One region of the Lactobacillus sp. B4015 genome, then DNA from elsewhere that is predicted to be linked to it. Evidence: riboswitches for the same ligand, from Rfam matches in the RefSeq annotation. Region 1 holds a riboswitch; each other region holds the start of a gene.
The links. A riboswitch is a leader RNA that binds a small molecule or an ion and turns the genes downstream of it on or off. The one in region 1 is predicted to bind thiamine pyrophosphate.

Region 1 (5,981 bases):
AATCCTTCATATATTTCAAGGTTAATCCGGTATCAATGATATCTTCAACGATTAAAACATCACGATCTTTGACATCTGTAGCCAAATCGGAAATGATTTTCACTTCGCCTGAAGATTCAAAACCATCACCATAACTAGAAACGTCCATAAAATCAATTTCTTCTTTGACGTTCATTTCACGTACCAGGTCAGTTAAAAAGAAAATTGCACCCTTTAATGCACCTATAACTAATGGTCTTTTACCAGTATAGTCTTCAGTTAATTGCTTACCCAATTTGACACACATCAGGTGAATATCATCTTCGGTAAACAATTTATGATCAATAATATTATCAATATTGTCGTTTTTCGGCATTTATTTACCTTTCACTTAAAACTCAAAATTCCTAATAAAATTGATTATATCATTTTTATCGGAAAAAAGGAGCTTGTTTTGAACTTTTTTAGCCATTTTGTACCGAAATTACGGACAAAATTATCAAATTTGCTAAAAGCAGTAGGATTTTTTCAGAAATAGCTTAAATAATTGTTTTTTGCTACAATGAAATTTAAAGTTTAATAAGCGAAAGGTCAATTACAACGATGGAAAAAGAACAAGAAATAAAAATGCTCAAAGCTTTTTCGGATGCTAATTCAACTTCCGGCTTTGAAGGAGAGTTTATCAAATTATTCACTGACACAGTAAAAGATATTGCCGATATAAAAATTGATGGTATGCTCAACGTTTATGCTGCTAAAAAAGAAAATCAAACTGGTCAGCCAATTATCCAGCTTGATGCCCATTCTGATGCTGTTGGTTTTATAACTCAGGCAGTTAGACCAAACGGAATGATTAAGTTTGTTCCGCTTGGCGGCTGGGTTAAATATAATATTCCAGCTTTACGGGTAAAAATTAGAAACCGTGACGGTAAATATGTTCCTGGCGTAGTAGCAACTAAGCCACCGCACTTCATGACTAAAGAAGAACGTGACAATGTACCGGAAGTAGAAGATATGTCAGTTGATGTTGGTTCTAGTTCTCGTGAAGATACAATTAATGATTATAAAATTGATACTGGTTGTCCCATTTTTGTTGACGTCAAGTGCGAATACAATGAAAAAACCGGTCTTTTCTTCGGTAAGGATTTTGATGACCGGTTTGGTGCAGCTGCAATGGCTGATGTTTTGGATAATCTCAACGGTGAAAAGACTGACTTTAACGTTGTAGCCGCACTTTCAAGTCAAGAAGAAGTCGGCTTACGGGGAGCGTACGTAACAGCTAGAAGTATTAAGCCAGACCTAGGGATTGTGCTTGAATCATGTCCAGCAGATGATACATTTACTCCAAAATGGCTTTCTCAAACAGGCTTAAAGCGTGGACCAATGCTGCGTGATATGGATACTTCATTTTTACCTAATCCAAAATTCCAACAATACGCATGTGAATTAGCGGATAAAAACAATATTCCATATACTCGTTCGGTTCGGACCGGTGGCGGACAAGATGGTGCAGCAATTTACTATGAAAATGGTGCGCCAACAATTGTTATCGGAATTCCAGTGCGTTACGAGCATTCAGCATACTGCTTTAGCGCATATCAAGACTTTAAGGCCTCAGTTGACTTAACTTGTGCAATTATCCGTGATTTGACTAAAGAAAAGTTGGCTAGTTTTAGTCAATTTTAATTAAATTGCTAGTTAATTGAATAACTTAAAATGTCTGCTTGATATTGTGTTATAATAGGCAAAAAGATAAGAAAGTCACTAGGGGTGCCACATTTAGCTGAGAAATACCCTCCGAACCTGAACAGGACAATACCTGCGCTAGGGAAGTGTTATTAAGTATATTAGAGTACTCCTACTGACTTAGAATGTTAGTTAGGAGTATTTTTATGTTTACAAGATCATCAAAATGGAACGTTAAAGCAATTATCCTGATTGCTTTAATTGGAATTATTATGGGAGTAATCTACACTTATGGGTTTAATTGGGCTTACAATTTAATTAAGTTATTACTGCTTCCGACCGGCTTTGCTCCGGTAACAGATACTGTTTTTTCTGGATTATGGCTAATGGCAGCTCCCTTAGCGATGTATTTCGTGCCAACGGTTGGTTCAGGAACAATTGGTGAAACATTGGCAGCAGTTGTCGAAATGGCTATTGGCGGCCAATGGGGTGCAGTAACAATTTTGTCTGGTGTGATTCAAGGAGCAACTAATGAAATTGGCTTTTTCCCGCAAAAAAGTCGTTATCAAGCATTTTCTTGGCAAAGCGTACTAACAGGGGCCTTTTTTGCCGGCCTTGGTAGTTTTATTCCAACGTATTTTTTGTACGGCTGGAGTAAATATAGCATCCAACTGCAAGTTATCATGTTTATTACTTGTATACTCTCTGCGCTTGTATTTGACGGCGTTTTGGTAAAATTGATTACTAACTTATTTGATCAGGCATTAAAGCCCAAAATTGCTTAAATTAAAATTAGCACCGCAAAATATTTTTTGCGGTTTTTTTATAAAAAAGACTAAGAAACACAAATTAGTTTGCGAAAATCATGGACGTAGAATTCAATAAAAATTATAATATTCCTTTATGAAAACCAAACAGTTTTAATAAATAATAAGTTTAAGGAGAATTATGACTACAGAGATAACAAATTGGCGTTCATTAGGTGGCTATGTTAGTTCAGATGGAAGAAAGGTTAAAGAAGGGCTGCTTTTTCGTTGTGGTCAACTATTTGATTTAACCGAAGAACAAAAAGATCGTGTTCAGAACTACTACAAAATAAAGCGACTGGTTGATTTTCGCGGTGATGAGGAAAGACAAGAATACCCAGACTATCTTTGGTCAGAATTAGACTATGAAATTATTGATGTGCTAAAAGATGTTGGCACAACAAATCAGGCTAGTGTTGATGAAATTGTTTCGGCCAATAGCAGTGTTGAACAAGATATGCTGAAAACCTATGAAGAATTGGCAATGGCAGAATCTGCTAAGCAAGGCTATCACGACTTTTTGCTAACGTTAATGACCGATCCAGTTCCAGTTGCCTTTCATTGCTTTGCTGGTAAGGATCGAACAGGGGTAGCTGCAGCCTTGATTTTAAAGAGCCTGGATGTTAGTGAGGAGCAGATTTTCACCGACTACTTAAAAACAATTTCTGCTCGTAAAAAAGCTAACAAAGAAATATTAGAATACTTAAAAGATAAGATGGATCCTAATAACCTCAACGATGTAGCAATTGCGTTAACTGTTGAACGCCAATACCTGGAAAGATACTTTTCAACCGTTAAAAAGCACTACGGTGATTTTGATCACTACTTTACTGACGGCTTGAAACTGCCACAAAATTTTAAAGAGCAAATGCAAAAGAATTACTTGGTTTAACTTAATGAAGTTGACTGATTGAGCGTGAAGAGAGCAAAAATTATGAACCGAGAAGATTATATTAAAAGTTTGAGCCTTGAGCCTCACCAAGAAGGAGGCTGGTTCCGTCAAATATATACTAGTGATGAGCAGTTCTTTGCTCAGGATAGCCAAGCAGATAGATTTTACTACACTTCAATTTATTTCTTACTTGATGATCAGAGCTGTTCCCATTTTCACCGCTTAAACCATGATGAACTATGGTATTATCATGACGGCACGGCGATTACAATCCACTGCATTGCTCCAGATGGTCATTATTATGCTATAAAATTAGGTAAAAGAATTGATCACGGAGAAGTCTTGCAATTTAAGGTTCCAAAAAACACCATCTTTGCCTCGGAAATCACGGAACCAGATAGTTTCTGTCTAGTTAGCTGCATGGTTTCTCCCGGCTTTGACTATCATGATTTTGAAATGCCCCACAAACAAGATTTGTTAAAACAATATCCAGATTATGCTGAAGTAATTAAGCGGCTGGCAAATGATTAAAATGAATAAGAAAACGCCAATTTCTAAAGCTAGAATTTGGCGTTTTTTGATGCTAATTTGGTTTATCAGTTTTTTATCTAATATTTTCGCTTAAAACAGAGTGTACCTTAGTGGTGAGCATATCGATTGCGACATTATTTTCGCCGCCTTCAGGGATGATAATGTCTGCATAGCGTTTGGTTGGTTCAATAAATTGGTGATACATTGGCTTAACTGTATCTAAATATTGTTCAATGACCGAATCAATCGATCTGCCTCGTTCCTTAATGTCACGCTCTAATCGTCTGATAAAACGAATATCATCATCCGTATCAACGTAAACTTTAATATCCATTAAATTACGAATCTCTTCACTTGCCAGTACTAATATTCCTTCAAGAATAATAATATCGGCAGGCTCGATATGGATAGTTTCTTTGCTTCTTGTGTGTTCTTTGAAGTCGTAAACGGGCATTTCAATTGGCTCGTATTGTAATAACCGATTTAATTGCTCCTCTAAAAGGGGAATATCAAAAGCATCAGGGTGGTCATAATTGATATTCTGTCTGATGTTCATCGGAATACCAGTATTATCTTTGTAATATGAATCTTGCGTCATAATTAAGACGTGTTCATTTTCCTGCATTTGGTCAACAATTTTGTGAGCGATGGTAGTTTTACCGCTGCCTGAACCACCGGTAATTCCTATCACAACGGGTTTTTCAAGTTTAGACATTGAGACACTCCTTTTTATCAAATAACATTTTACTTTACTTTTCCTTGGATTACCAACGGTTAAGGTAAAAAATATCTTATATTTAGAAATTTAATTGATAAAAATATTTGTTTGATTTTGCAGCGTAAACTTAAATCGGTCGCAAACTTTTTCAATTTTATTTACGAAACTCTACATCATTTTACAAATATGGCTTTATACAAAGAATCTGGGCAATTTGTTAGTTTAACTGAGAAACTTTACCGTGATTTAGCTAATAATGTAAAGTACTTGAGTAAAGAGATACTGCGGAAGAGATATTATGAAAACTATATTGACTGATTAGCAAGCTGCAATTAATCGGTCATTAGAAAAGGTTAATATTTAGGAAAAAATACTGATTTTGACAAGGTCAAAAATAATAGATCTCAGTTGAAAATGATTCATTCTATGAAGTTGAATATGGTTAATTTATCTGAAAGTTTGAATGGCTGTGTGGTATTTTCAGGTTCGAACGTGAAAGAAAATATAGTAAGGTTAGGCCTAGTTGATGGATATTAAAGAAAAACTATGTGGCAAGGAACTTTGAATCAACAATTATTGAATATAGTTTTTATGCTTAAATCTTATTGTTCTAGTAGCTTAATAACCACTTAAAACTAAAACTTCGGAATAGGGAAAATATTTTTAATCAAACATATTATTAACTGTATTGTCTAGCCTTTTTGACTGGATTTTTTGGTAATTACTTAATAATAGCATTGTACTTATTTATGAATTGGGAAAATCTGGATGTCAGTTCGCAAGTAATTGATAACGTATTTCTCATTGATAAATTGTTCTATTTTAGCTTGAACAACATTTATAAAATCGCTACCATTATCATAAAAGCATTATATAATCGAATGATTGAAGAAACTTAAACAATATGAATGTGAAAGAAAAATTATTGTCTATAATGAGACAAACAAAGCAGAAAAAGGGTCATTATCTTTTAACTTCAGATTTAGCTAAAAAACTAGGAGTTAAAAGAAATACAGTCAGTCATTACTTAAATCAGTTGGTCAGAGAAAAAAAGATTATTAAAGTTAATACCAGGCCAGTCATTTTTGTGGATCGTGAATGGGCAGAAAAAAATGCTAATCAGCAATTACAGCAAGAATATACTACTCTTAAAAGTTTAGAGAATCTGATTAGTCATCATGATGTTTTTTCAAGTGTAATTGGTCATGATCAATCGCTTTATAGTCAAATAAGAAAGTTGAAGGCTGCTGCATCATATCCTGGTCGACTCCCCGTATTGATTAATGGGCAAACAGGTACAGGCAAAAGTTATATTGCCAAAAAGTTTTTTGATTACTGTGTAGAAGAGGGCTATATTCCGTCAAATGGA
Region 2 (5,981 bases), on a different contig from region 1:
GCTTACAAATTAACTAGTATTGCTGATAACATGCGCAAGCTCAATATCCTGTTTACGCTACTGGCGATTATTTCTGGGATGTTTTTGGGTAATGACATAACAGCGCTTACATTAATTCCCTTATATTTAAACATTGCTAAAAGATGCGATTTACCGCAAATTCTACCAGTTACCTTAATCGGAATGGGAGCCAATATCGGGGCCGCATTTACTCCGTGGGGTAACCCACATAACATTTTTCTTGTTAGCAAATATTCCGTCACTGCATTAGAATTTTTCTCATGGTCACTGCCATACCTGCTTGCAGCTGTTGTGATTACTTTCATCATTTTTCACTTTATCCCCCAGAAAAAAATTCCCGTTCAGGACGTCAAACAGATTAATATCAGCGTACGCCCAACTGTGATCACTACCGCAGTTTTTGCTTTATTCTTTTTGGGTGTTTTCAAAGTTATTAACGTTGCAATCCCAATGATTGTGGCAGCTGTTTTAGCTTTAATAATTAATCCGCGCATTTTGTTAAAAATCGACTACGCCTTGCTGCTAACCTTTACTTGCTTCTTTATTTTTATTAGCGATATCCAGCAGATTCCAATGATTGTTACCCTGATTCACACCATGGTCAACTCTGAGACATCTACCTACTTTACTTCTATTATCTCTAGTCAAATCATTAGCAACGTTCCAGCAACCATTTTAGTCGGCAAGTTTACCACATTTGCCAAAGCCCTCTTTTTGGGATCAAATATCGGTGGCTTCGGTTCACCAATTGGTTCTATGGCCAATATGCTTGTTTTAAAAACTTTTACTCAAAATGCAACTGTTTCCCGCAGTGAATTTTTCAAAAAATGGCTATTAATGCAATACGCCGGTTTAATCATCTTGACACTAATTGGCTGGGCATTGATACTACTATAAAACTTAATAATTATTAAAGCTTTACCTGCAAATGCTGCTAAAGCTTTTTTTAATACTCAAGTTTAACTTTATCAGTTATAATTGAATAAACATAAGGAGGAAAAATTATGTCAAATTCAACTTGGTTAATAATAATTATTGCGATTATTGTTATCCTGCTCATCGCAATTTATATTGCAATCTATAACGGCTTACAAAAAGCTAAAGTTTACACTGACGAATCTTGGAGCCAGATTGATGTGCAATTAAAACGGCGCAACGATTTGATTCCTAATTTAGTTGAAACTACTAAGGGCTATGCCAAGCATGAAAGTGAAACTCTGGAAAGAGTTGTTCAATTGCGGAACCAGTTGACTGCTATTCCAAGTGATGATCATGCCCAAACGTTAAAGGTTTCTAACCAAATTTCTGATACTTTGAGATCAATCTTTGCTTTATCGGAAAATTATCCTGATTTAAAAGCTAACCAGAACTTTGCTCAACTGCAGGAAGAATTAACCAACACTGAAAATAAAATTGCTTATTCACGGCAACTTTACAATTCATCTGCAGCTCTTTACGATCAAAAGTTGTTAACTTTTCCTTCCAATATCGTTGCTAATATCCACGGATTCCGCAAAGTTGATTACTTACAAACGAGTGAAGCTGAAAAAGAAGTACCTAAAGTTAAATTCTAAGCAATAGGTCAATTTTATGTTATTTCAACAAATTGCCAGCAACAAACGCAAAACTACTGGCATCTTGATTTTATTCGTCATTATTCTCGCCTTAGTTGGTGCCGGATTAGGTTTTATCTGGGGCAATCGACCTTTATTAGGAGTAATTATTGCGCTTTTTTTTAGTGCAATTTACATGTTAATTGTCTTGCCTAATCCCGCTAATATGGTTATGAGTCTAAATCATGCCCAAGAAATTCATGAACAAGACAACCCCGTTTTATGGCACGTTGTTCAAGATATGGCGCTAGTCGGCAAAGTACCAATGCCACGCGTTTTTATTATCAATGATCCTAGTCCTAATGCTTTTGCAACCGGACGGGATCCAAACCATTCTGCGGTTGCTGTCACCCAGGGCTTACTTGACATGATGAATCGCGAGGAACTTGAGGGCGTTTTAGGTCACGAAATCTCACATATTAGAAATTATGATATCTTGGTTTCCACTATTGCAGCCGTACTGGTTGGCGTCATTTCATATTTATCAGGCATTGCTAGTCGCTATATTTGGTGGATTGATGATGATCGCGACAGTGATAACGATAATGGCAATACTATTGTCGTTATTTTCAAAATCGTGGCGATCATCTTTGTACTTATTTTAGGACCTATTTGTGCCAGTCTTGCTCAGATGGCTTTATCACGCAACCGTGAATATTTAGCAGATGCTTCTTCAGTTGAGTTGACCCGTAATCCTCACGGTTTGATTTCTGCTTTGACAAAAATTGACGGTTCTGACCCCATGAAAGCTGCTGATCCAAGTAGTGCTGGCATGTATATCGAAGATCCGCTACGTAAGCGGCATGGTCTTACCCACTTATTCGACAGTCACCCGCCTACAAGTGACCGAATTAAACGTTTAGAAAAAATGTAACTTAAAAAGGAGCGCTCTGCAAAATAGTCCGCTCCTTTTTTAATAAAAATATTGCTCTTACTTTAAATTGATATTGGCCTGTCTAAACAGTTCCGCACGCATTTGTACCGGCGTTTCATGGTAATATTCATTAAATTTTTTGTAAAAGAACGATTTACCGTTATAACCGACCCGCGCGATGATTTCTTTAACCGAAATGTCAGGTCGAGCAAGCAAATTGCGTGCCTCCTGCATGCGGCGTTCATCAACATGTTCAACAAAGCTCTTACCAGTTTTTTGCTTAACTAAACTGGAAAAGTAATTTGGGTTGAGTCCAAAGTGTTCTGCTGTTTCATTTAAGGTAATATCAGTATAATTTGCATCAATGTAACGCTCTAACGCCGTTTGCGCAAACTTATGTTGATTAACTGGCGCTGTTTCCAAGTCTTGATTTCTAATTGCCGTAATCACGAGTATCCGCAATTCTGCTGCAATAATACTGCGCGTAAAAAGATTGTGGTTTAAATATTCATCAATAACTTTTTTCATTAACTGACTTGGGCGCGACATTTGTGAGCAGCGCAAACTTAATAGTCTCTTAGTCTTGAGAATCTGAACAAGCTGTTCGGCTACTTTTTGTTCACGTGAATTGAGCGTTGCTTTTTCTCCCCAAAAATCCGCGCAATTAACCTTTGAACTAAATTCTAATTTGACCAAAAGATCATTTTTCCCTTGTTTTTCGACCTCATAGCCACATTTTTCTTGCAAAAACAGCAAATTACCCGCTTTTAAAGTTAAGTTTTGTCCGTTAATTTTAGTTTTTGCCATGCCTTCAGCTTCGTACAAAATTGTGGGATTGCTGGTTTGGTACCGGTGAATGCCCGTATTATGATTTTCAAGGTAAACCCTAAACAGGTTAAAGGCCTTGTTTCCGGGCTTTAGCCGGACTTCATTCGTATCCGCATTAGTTGAATCCAATACACTTGCCAAATATTGTTCTAGCTTAACTGCTGCCATGATGTCACCTTCTAATTAGTAATTTATTTTCATAATTTTATTATATAGCAAAAAGCGCCGCTATTTATATGTTTTTAACATCTGTGATAGAAGTTGAGCCTTAAGTGCTATTAACGGAGCCTAATTTGCCGCAACTAGACAAGAAAATTGCTTTTATGTATAATTGACCTGAAATATTGGGGTGCCATCTTGGCTGAGAATATACCCACTGAACCTGCTATGGATAATGCCAGCGAAGGGAAAAGCACTGAATTTTAACGTCGCCTAGCATTATGCCATGGCGACTTTTTTAGATTGGTTAAAAAATTGCTGAAAACTAAAAACCTTACTTTTTCATATGATGAAGAAAAGCCTATTTTGCAAGATGTTAATCTTAATATCCCGACGGGCAAATTTTCCTTATTAATCGGGCCAACAGGTTGCGGTAAATCGACGCTATTAAAAATTTTAGCTGGCCTTTATCCTAAATATGCTGGTAAAGTTAGTGGAACTGTCGATCTTAATGGGCTTAAGAGTGCAATGATGTTTCAAAATGCTGGCGAACAATTCACAATGGCAACACCGCGTGAAGAGATCATTTTTGCACTTGAAAACCTGGAAATTGACCGTGAGCACTACTCAAAACGATTGCAAAAAGCAACTTCTTTTGCCCAGATCGACCAGCTGCTTGATCAAAAAATCAATACTATGTCTGGCGGTGAGCAGCAACGAGTAGCTCTTGCTGTTTTAATTGCAATGGATGTCGATCTTTTTCTGCTTGATGAGCCTTTTGCAAGTTGCGACCCTGCTGCCCGCCAATTTTTAATTAAAAAGTTGGCTCATCTTCGTGACTTAGGAAAAACAATTATTCTAAGCGACCATGTTCTAGCTGATTATGAGGGTATTTGTGACTGTTTGTTTAAATTTACCGGTCACCAGGTTACTGCCTTAAGCACTGCCGAAAAAAAGCAGCTTCTTCGACAAAATGACCACCACGAGCATTATTCTTTTGCCCTACCAACTAATGAAACAAGCCGCTTTGAACTTACTAATACCTTAATTAAGCAGAACCGGTTACTGCTAAAACAGGAGCACCTAAAGATTTTGGCAGGCAAAGCCACCCTAATCACTGGCCCTAATGGTGTGGGGAAAACATCGCTTTTCAATGCGCTAACCAAGATGCTCACATACACTGGTAGTTTGACTTACCGCCAAAAAGAAATTCGCAACTTGCGCATGCGAAAATATTTGCGTCAAGTCGGGCAGATATTTCAAAGTGCAAGTGATCAATTTATTAACGTTTCCGTTGAAGATGAACTTAACCTAAGTAAAAAAATGCGCACCAGCAACTTTTATTCCGATCAAAAAATTGCGAAAGAGGTGAAAGACCTTGATCTTGACCAGACACTAGACCAAGTCGTCTACTCACTTTCGGGCGGTCAACAAAAGAAATTACAAATTTTATTAATGCTAATTGCTGATCAAGACGTTTTATTAATTGATGAGCCCTTAAGCGGCTTAGATCACCAATCGGCACAAAAAGTAATGGGTCTGTTGCGCGAAAGCCAGGAAAAAAGGGGGCAGACACTTCTGATTATCAGCCATGAACTAACTAATTTGGCAGATTGGTGCGATTACCACCTTGTATTTGACCAGCAACAATTAACATACGTAGACAAGTGAGGCTTGTTATGAATCCCAGTTTTAAATTCATTGTCGCTTTAATTATTTCGGTTGAAATATCTTTTAAAACCAGTCTAATTACCAACGTGCTAATTATCGGCTTTTGCACGTGCTATTTACTTTACTGCCACATGAAAGTTAAAAATCTCCTGTTAACTTTTACCGTGCCATTAATTGCGGCCTTTACCGTGTTTGCCACACTCTACTGGTTTGCACCTCAGCCTAATTTAACCAACGCTTTAAGTCTTTCTAGCAGAATCTACGTTTACACGCTGACAATCTGCTGTGTCGCCCAAAAAACTAGTGCCGAAGAATTGGCACGTTCATTTGAACAGAATTTTCATTTACCTAGCAAATTCGCATACGGGGTCCTAGCAGCACTCAACATTATTCCACGCATGCAAACTGCCGTTAAACAAATTCGCACAGCGGCAATGATGCGTGGCGTTTATCTTAGTTTTTGGTCTCCCGTTCTCTATTTTAAGGCTATCCTAGTCGCGCTTAACTCGGCCGAAAACTTGGCACAGGGAATGGAATCGCACGGCTTTCGCGAAGATGCCAAGCGCTCGGTCATCGTGGCTGTTCCCGTCAAACGCAGCGATTGGTTATGGGCCGCTGGTCTTTTATTAGCCACTAACGTTGCCTTATTTACATTAAAATAATAAAAGAGCGGCAGTGATGTTTTAACCACCACTGCTGCTCTTTTTAGCTAGAGTTTATCGCGCCAAAGTATAACCTTCGACTTTTGCCTTAATTCCTTTATCAGCGCTAAAGAAGATTTGCGGTTGATTCTCGGTATAATAACGCTCTGAAAA
Region 3 (5,981 bases), on a different contig from region 1:
TCCTGGTGCTGTTTTTTGATATAAGCCATCTTTTACCATCGCTAATTCTCCTTAAGCAAATGCTTTATTTATATTGATTATCAAATACAATAATTGGTTTAATCGTACTGCCTTCCACAGAGGCTTTAATAGCTTGATTAATCTCCTCTGGTTTGTAAAATTTAACAATTTTGTCAATTGGAAACCTACCTGCATGGTACAAATCAATCATTTCAGGAATAAATTCTTGTGGAACCGAGTCGCCTTCAATAATGCCAGAAATACTCTTTGATGCCGCTAGAATGTCTATCATCGGACTAAGCTCTTTAATAGTTTTTGTTCCCATCGCAACAACTGCAAATTGTCCCTTTATCGTTAGCGCAGTCAAACCTTGTTTCATTACTTCAGGTTCACCAGTAGTGTCAATAACATAGTTCAAACCTTCGCTACCTACAATCTCATTAATTTTATCAATTATGTTTTCCTGAGTATTATTAATAGTTTCAGTAGCCCCAAAATCTCTAGAAATTTTTAGTCTCATATTGTTCTTGTCTATTGCGATTACATGTTTACAATTAGAAACAGCAGCACCCATAATTGCAGCTAAACCTACAGAACCGGTTCCTAAAACGGCTAAGTTAGAGTTGACTTCAGGTTTTATAGCATTAAGAACTGTACCGGCTCCTGTCATATAGCCACATCCTAAAGGTCCAGCTAAGCGTAAATCCAAGTCATTCGGTACCTTGACCAAATTGTTTACATTGGCAACAATATGGTCCCCAAAAGAAGATTGACCAAAAAATACACCTATATCTTGCCCGTCCTGCTTATGCAGACGATAGGTACCATCCAGCATTGGTCCACCACTAGTATTTAATTTGTTAAAGTTAACACATGATCCTGGCAGGCCATTTCTACAGAATCGACAATTTCCATCATATGCAAAGCCAACTACAACGTGATCGCCTTTTTTGAAATCAGTTACATTTCTTCCAACCTTTTCAATAATTCCGGCTCCTTCATGGCCCAAAATAACTGGCATTTGAATTGGAAACCCACCATTTTGAAATTCAATATCACTATGACATATGCCTGATGCAACAGTCTTTATTAAAACCTCATTACTTTTAGGGTCATCTAGGACAACCTCTTCCAAGTTCAAATCAGAATCTGATCTATTTAAAACGGCTGCTTTGATTTTCATGGTAATAACCTCTTCATTCTAAAATACTAAGCTTCGCTATTTTACTATGTTACTTATATCACATAACCGCTTACATTTTAATATGGTTTACAAAAATTTAAACAAGTAATTTTGATTATAAAATTCAATTAAAGATTGCTTTTCAATCGAATTTTATGAAAGTGCAAGTAATTTTTTAGAAAAAGTAGAATATATAATTTTAATATTTGAGATATATTTCTCGTTAGGAAAAAGGGTAAAATTTAAGCAAAAAATGTTGATTTAAGCACAAACCACAGTTTAATTGTTTAATTTAGCAATCCCTAAATAGCAGTGTTAAAAATATTAAGATAGGTGTTAAACATGATTTACTCATTATTCTAGGCTGCAAACTTGGGTATTCATCACAGTTACAAATATTGAACAAAAATTATGCTACGAGTTTAGAGGCATTAAATAATTTTATTAGCTTAATTTTATTTGTTTCGCCATTTGCACTAATATCAACCTGGTAAGAGAAACTAACCGTCAAAACAAAAAGTCGAAATCAACTAATTTTAAAGAAAAAATAAGCAAAAGATCTTTGACACATTATTTATCAAAACAAAGCTTGCATTTGTAGAGTTTAAAAATAATATGTTAAGCAAAATTGTTTTATAAAAGTATTGACTGTTTATATAGACTTTTTACTAAATAATTAGTTCCGAAATTTGAAAATTACTTTTTTAATTAAAACAATTCTTTAGGTCAGAAAAGCTATTGCCACTGTTCTTGCTCATACGCCATTTGCCAAAACCGGCATTCATAATAGCTGCTGCGCACAAAGGCTTTCTGCATCTGCCCACGCTCTCGTTCTGAAGCTTGCGCAGCTAAGTTATTGGTCAACTTTAACATGCGACTAACATTGACGTCATACCAGTCGCTATCATAGGTCTCGATCCATTTCTGGTAAAGTGCAACCGGTGAACCCGTTTGCGCCAATGCTTGACCAATTTCCTGGTACAGCCAGTAGCAAGGCAAAATGGCACAGACACAAGGAGCAAGACCATCTTTTTCAAGCGTTTTAAACAGATGATTAACATAGGCGTACGCCGTTGGCGCTGCGTCAGTTTCTTTAATCTCATTAGATGTGACTTTTAATTCCGCTAAAAAATGTTGCTGCATCGTTATTTCACATTCTTGCAAATCTTGGGCACCTGCCAGCAAGAATTGTTGCACTTCTTGACTAGTAGTTTTCTTTGCCATTAGCCGGTGAATTTTGCTAAATTCAGCTAAATAGTACCTGTCTTGCAATAAGTAAAACCGAAAAGTAGCCAATGGCAATTGGCCACTTTGCAGCTCTTTAACAAAGGGCTGCTCCATGCTTTTTTCCCACAAATCCTTTGCCGCATAACGCAATTGTGCTGTAAATTCAGTCATTATTATCTCCCTCGCCCAATTAATAGTTGCGTGTTTTTTAGTAGTTAGTTTACCTTAGTCGAGTCACTGCAGCAATTCGGTTAAATTAGTTATTGTCTTGCCCAGCAAAAGTCGCTATAATTGAAACCGATAACACGAGGGGTGCCTTTTTGAAGGCTGAGATGGCGGATAGCCAGACCCTTTGAACCTGTAAGCTAATTCTTGCGTAGGAACGTGTCAAAATCCACTTATGCTTTGACACAAATATGTCAAAGCTTTTTTATTGACCTATAAACGGCGCAGGAGATTTTTAAAGGAGAGATTATGAAACTAAATCTGTTAGCTATATTACGTGAAACTAATCCAATTGTCCTTAATGCCGCCAATTTTGTGACCGTTCAAGATGTCGCTAACGGCTTAAATGCGCTGGGTGCCTCGCCTATCATGAGTAAGGAAATTGCTGAGGTCGAAGAAATGGTTCAGATGGCATCAAGCATTGCCATCAACCTCGGGACTTTGACTAAATTGCAAATTATGCAAATGAAAGAAATGGGGCTACTTGCCGCGCAAGCTCAAAAACCGGTTGTACTTGATCCCGTTGCCGTTGGCGCAGTCAATTACCGCCTGCAAACCGCACAAAAATTGCTAGAAGCTTTCCCAGCTACAATCATTCGTGGCAACGCTGGTGAAATTGCCTCTTTAGGTGGTTTTGCCTGGAATGCCAAAGGTATTGATGCGGGTTCAGGCAGTGGCGATCTTGACGAAATTACGCGTAAAACTGCGCAAAAATTGCATTGTACAATTATTGCCAGTGGCGTAACAGACACAATTAGCGATGGTCAAAATATCGCTCATGTTTACAATGGTACCCCGCTATTTCAGGCACACGTTGGTTCAGGTGACATGCTCTCAAGCATTGTTGCCGCCTTTGCGGCCATCTGCGATGATTCTTTTGAAGCTGCGCAAACAGCTTGCCTAGTTTTTGCAGCTACTGGAGAATTGCTCGTTAATGATCATCCTGAAGTAGGCCCTGGCACATTTAGCATGTATTTGATGGATTATTTAGCTAAAGTCAAAGAAACCGAGATTACAGCTATTGCTAAATTTGATTAAGGAGGTTAGCAATAATGACAGAAGAACTAAATTCATTTCCCCAAGTTTTGACCATTGCTGGGACTGATTCTGGTGGTGGAGCCGGAATTATGGCGGATCTAAAAACTTTTCAGATGCAACATGTTTTTGGGACAGCGGTGGTTGTAGCTGTGACTGCCCAAAACACGCTCGGAGTCCAAGACTCGTTTTTATTACCACTTGAAATGGTCGATGCCCAATTTGCGTCATTAGCCTCAGACTTTAAGATTAAGGCTTGTAAAACGGGGATGTTGGGAGATGCAGCGCACGTCCATCAAGTAGCTCTTAATCTGCAAAAATATGACTTTGGTCCGGTAACCATTGACCCAGTTATGGTGGCTAAAGGCGGAGCGCCTCTTCTTAGCCAAGATGCTATTACCACCGTTAAAAATGAGCTATTGCCGCTAGCTAACCTCATTACGCCTAACTTGCCTGAAGCAGAAGCTCTTACCGGAATTAAGGCTACTAGTGAACAAGAATATCCCCAATTAGCACAAAGTCTGCAAAAAATGGGTGTAAAAAACGTGCTTATTAAAGGCGGACATTCTAACGCTGAAGTTGTGAGCGATTACGCTTTATTAGCAGATGGCACCGACTTTTGGGTTAGCAGTCCACGGACGCACACTAACAGGACTCACGGCACTGGTGATACTCTTGCAGCCGCCATTACTGCTCAATTAGCTCTAGGCCATACTCTCAGTGAAGCAATTAAAATCGGCAAACAGTATGTCACCAAGGCGATTGAACAAACGATTCAGGTTGGTCACGGTCATGGACCACTTAATCATTGGGTTAAGGTAGATTAGGAGGAGATTATGGCTCAATTTAACGCAACACAATTAACTGCATATTTCGTCTGCGGGACACAAGACTTGCCAGCCGGAAAGACTTTACCTGAATTAGTCGAAGAAGCTTTAAAGGCAGGTATCACTGCTTATCAGTTTCGTGATAAAGGACCAAAGTCAACGTTAAACGAAGATGACCGCTTACCAATGGCAAAAGAGCTTCATGAACTTTGCCAAAAATACCATGTTCCTTTCTTCGTTGATGATGATGTCAAACTTGCCCAAAAGGTTGGTGCCGAAGGAATTCATGTTGGACAAGACGATGAAGATATTTCCCGGGTAATAAAAGATGTACAAGGAAAAATGATTGTCGGTTATTCTTGTTCAACAAGTGCTGAAATAAGTCTTGCGGATCATATTAGCGGAATTGATTATTACGGTAGTGGTCCCATCTTTGCTACTCAGTCTAAAGATGATGCTGATCCAGAAATTGGAATTGCTGGACTGACAGAATTGGTCCAACAAACGGACCGTCCAATTGTTGCAATTGGGGGTATTACAGAAAAAGATTTAACCCAAATTGCGGGCACTAAAGCTGCCGGCGCCGCTGTTATTTCAATGATCGCACAAAGCAGTAATATTGCAGAAACCGTGGCCGCTATGCTAAACGCTAATTGGTAGCATTAAAACTGCCCGCTATTTTAAACACACAAAAACTCCGTTTATTAGCGGAGTTTTTTATTGATTTAATTTTAAATAACTAACTACCGTCTCATGTTACTTTAGCCCTAATATTCTTATTACAAATTTTTTAAATAAGTTTCATAGACCGGGCACAATTCAAAGGCATAATTACGGTAAGTTCTAGTTGCCAACTTATCTGTTGAGTCAAATTCACCAGTTAAAGTCTGATATTTTGCTTGCGCCCAGCTTAATTGCCGTTGTTGTAAAAAATTCAGTAGTTCTGGTTTTACTGCTCCCATCCAGCTCCACGTTAATTCACGTGGATGATCTTCAAAGGTAAAACAGTAAGCAGCAAGCTGATTTTTTACTCTTAAAACTAGTGGCGCATTTAGCAACTGATCGGAATAAATAACTTCTTGCCATTCTTCTAAAGAAAGATCAGCCACTGGGTTAGCCCGGTGATTTTCTTGGTAATCGGCATAACTTTGCTGGGCTAATTCTGCTATTTGCTCTGGACATTTTTTTAAAGCAGTCAGACTTAAGAGCTCAAAGTTACCCACAATTTTAATTGCTTTGGTCTGCTCTAGAGCTGAAGATAAAGGCATCTTGGGCATAACCGTGGTTCTAATTAAGTGAAAGCCATTGTCCTTTGCCATAGTATTAAAGACTAGTTGCGGAGCATAATCACAAGTAATCAGGGCTTTCTTTTGCTTCTTGCGAGCAACTTGCTCCAGTTCTCCGATCATTTTCTGAAAGAGCCGTTCTTGTTCGGCTAAGGTTACTTGAGGTGAAAGATAAGCAGCAAAATTAAGAGCAGTCGG

Region 2: it holds a riboswitch for thiamine pyrophosphate, as region 1 does, so the genes downstream of both, J3U71_RS01985 (ATP-binding cassette domain-containing protein) here and J3U71_RS11030 (ECF transporter S component) in region 1, are expected to answer to the same signal.
Region 3: it holds a riboswitch for thiamine pyrophosphate, as region 1 does, so the genes downstream of both, thiM (hydroxyethylthiazole kinase) here and J3U71_RS11030 (ECF transporter S component) in region 1, are expected to answer to the same signal.

The regions. Positions count from the first base shown of each region.
Region 1 is NZ_JAFNOY010000013.1:14,984-20,964, forward strand. Features, by position in the region: gene hpt (hypoxanthine phosphoribosyltransferase) at 1-355, opposite strand, end outside; gene J3U71_RS11025 (M42 family metallopeptidase) at 583-1,665, shown strand; TPP riboswitch at 1,736-1,827, shown strand; gene J3U71_RS11030 (ECF transporter S component) at 1,872-2,450, shown strand; gene J3U71_RS11035 (tyrosine-protein phosphatase) at 2,614-3,363, shown strand; gene J3U71_RS11040 (cupin domain-containing protein) at 3,406-3,894, shown strand; gene udk (uridine kinase) at 3,968-4,609, opposite strand; gene J3U71_RS11050 (sigma 54-interacting transcriptional regulator) at 5,547-5,981, shown strand, end outside.
Region 2 is NZ_JAFNOY010000002.1:55,903-61,883, reverse strand. Features, by position in the region: gene J3U71_RS02005 (SLC13 family permease) at 1-918, shown strand, start outside; gene J3U71_RS02000 (LemA family protein) at 1,026-1,595, shown strand; gene htpX (zinc metalloprotease HtpX) at 1,612-2,508, shown strand; gene J3U71_RS01990 (AraC family transcriptional regulator) at 2,566-3,504, opposite strand; TPP riboswitch at 3,672-3,762, shown strand; gene J3U71_RS01985 (ATP-binding cassette domain-containing protein) at 3,799-5,166, shown strand; gene J3U71_RS01980 (energy-coupling factor transporter transmembrane component T family protein) at 5,175-5,828, shown strand; gene J3U71_RS01975 (glycoside hydrolase family 32 protein) at 5,883-5,981, opposite strand, start outside.
Region 3 is NZ_JAFNOY010000006.1:74,358-80,338, reverse strand. Features, by position in the region: gene J3U71_RS07360 (FAD-binding protein) at 1-39, opposite strand, end outside; gene J3U71_RS07355 (NAD(P)-dependent alcohol dehydrogenase) at 65-1,183, opposite strand; gene tenA (thiaminase II) at 1,919-2,581, opposite strand; TPP riboswitch at 2,709-2,810, shown strand; gene thiM (hydroxyethylthiazole kinase) at 2,885-3,673, shown strand; gene thiD (bifunctional hydroxymethylpyrimidine kinase/phosphomethylpyrimidine kinase) at 3,688-4,497, shown strand; gene thiE (thiamine phosphate synthase) at 4,507-5,157, shown strand; gene J3U71_RS07330 (hypothetical protein) at 5,277-5,981, opposite strand, start outside.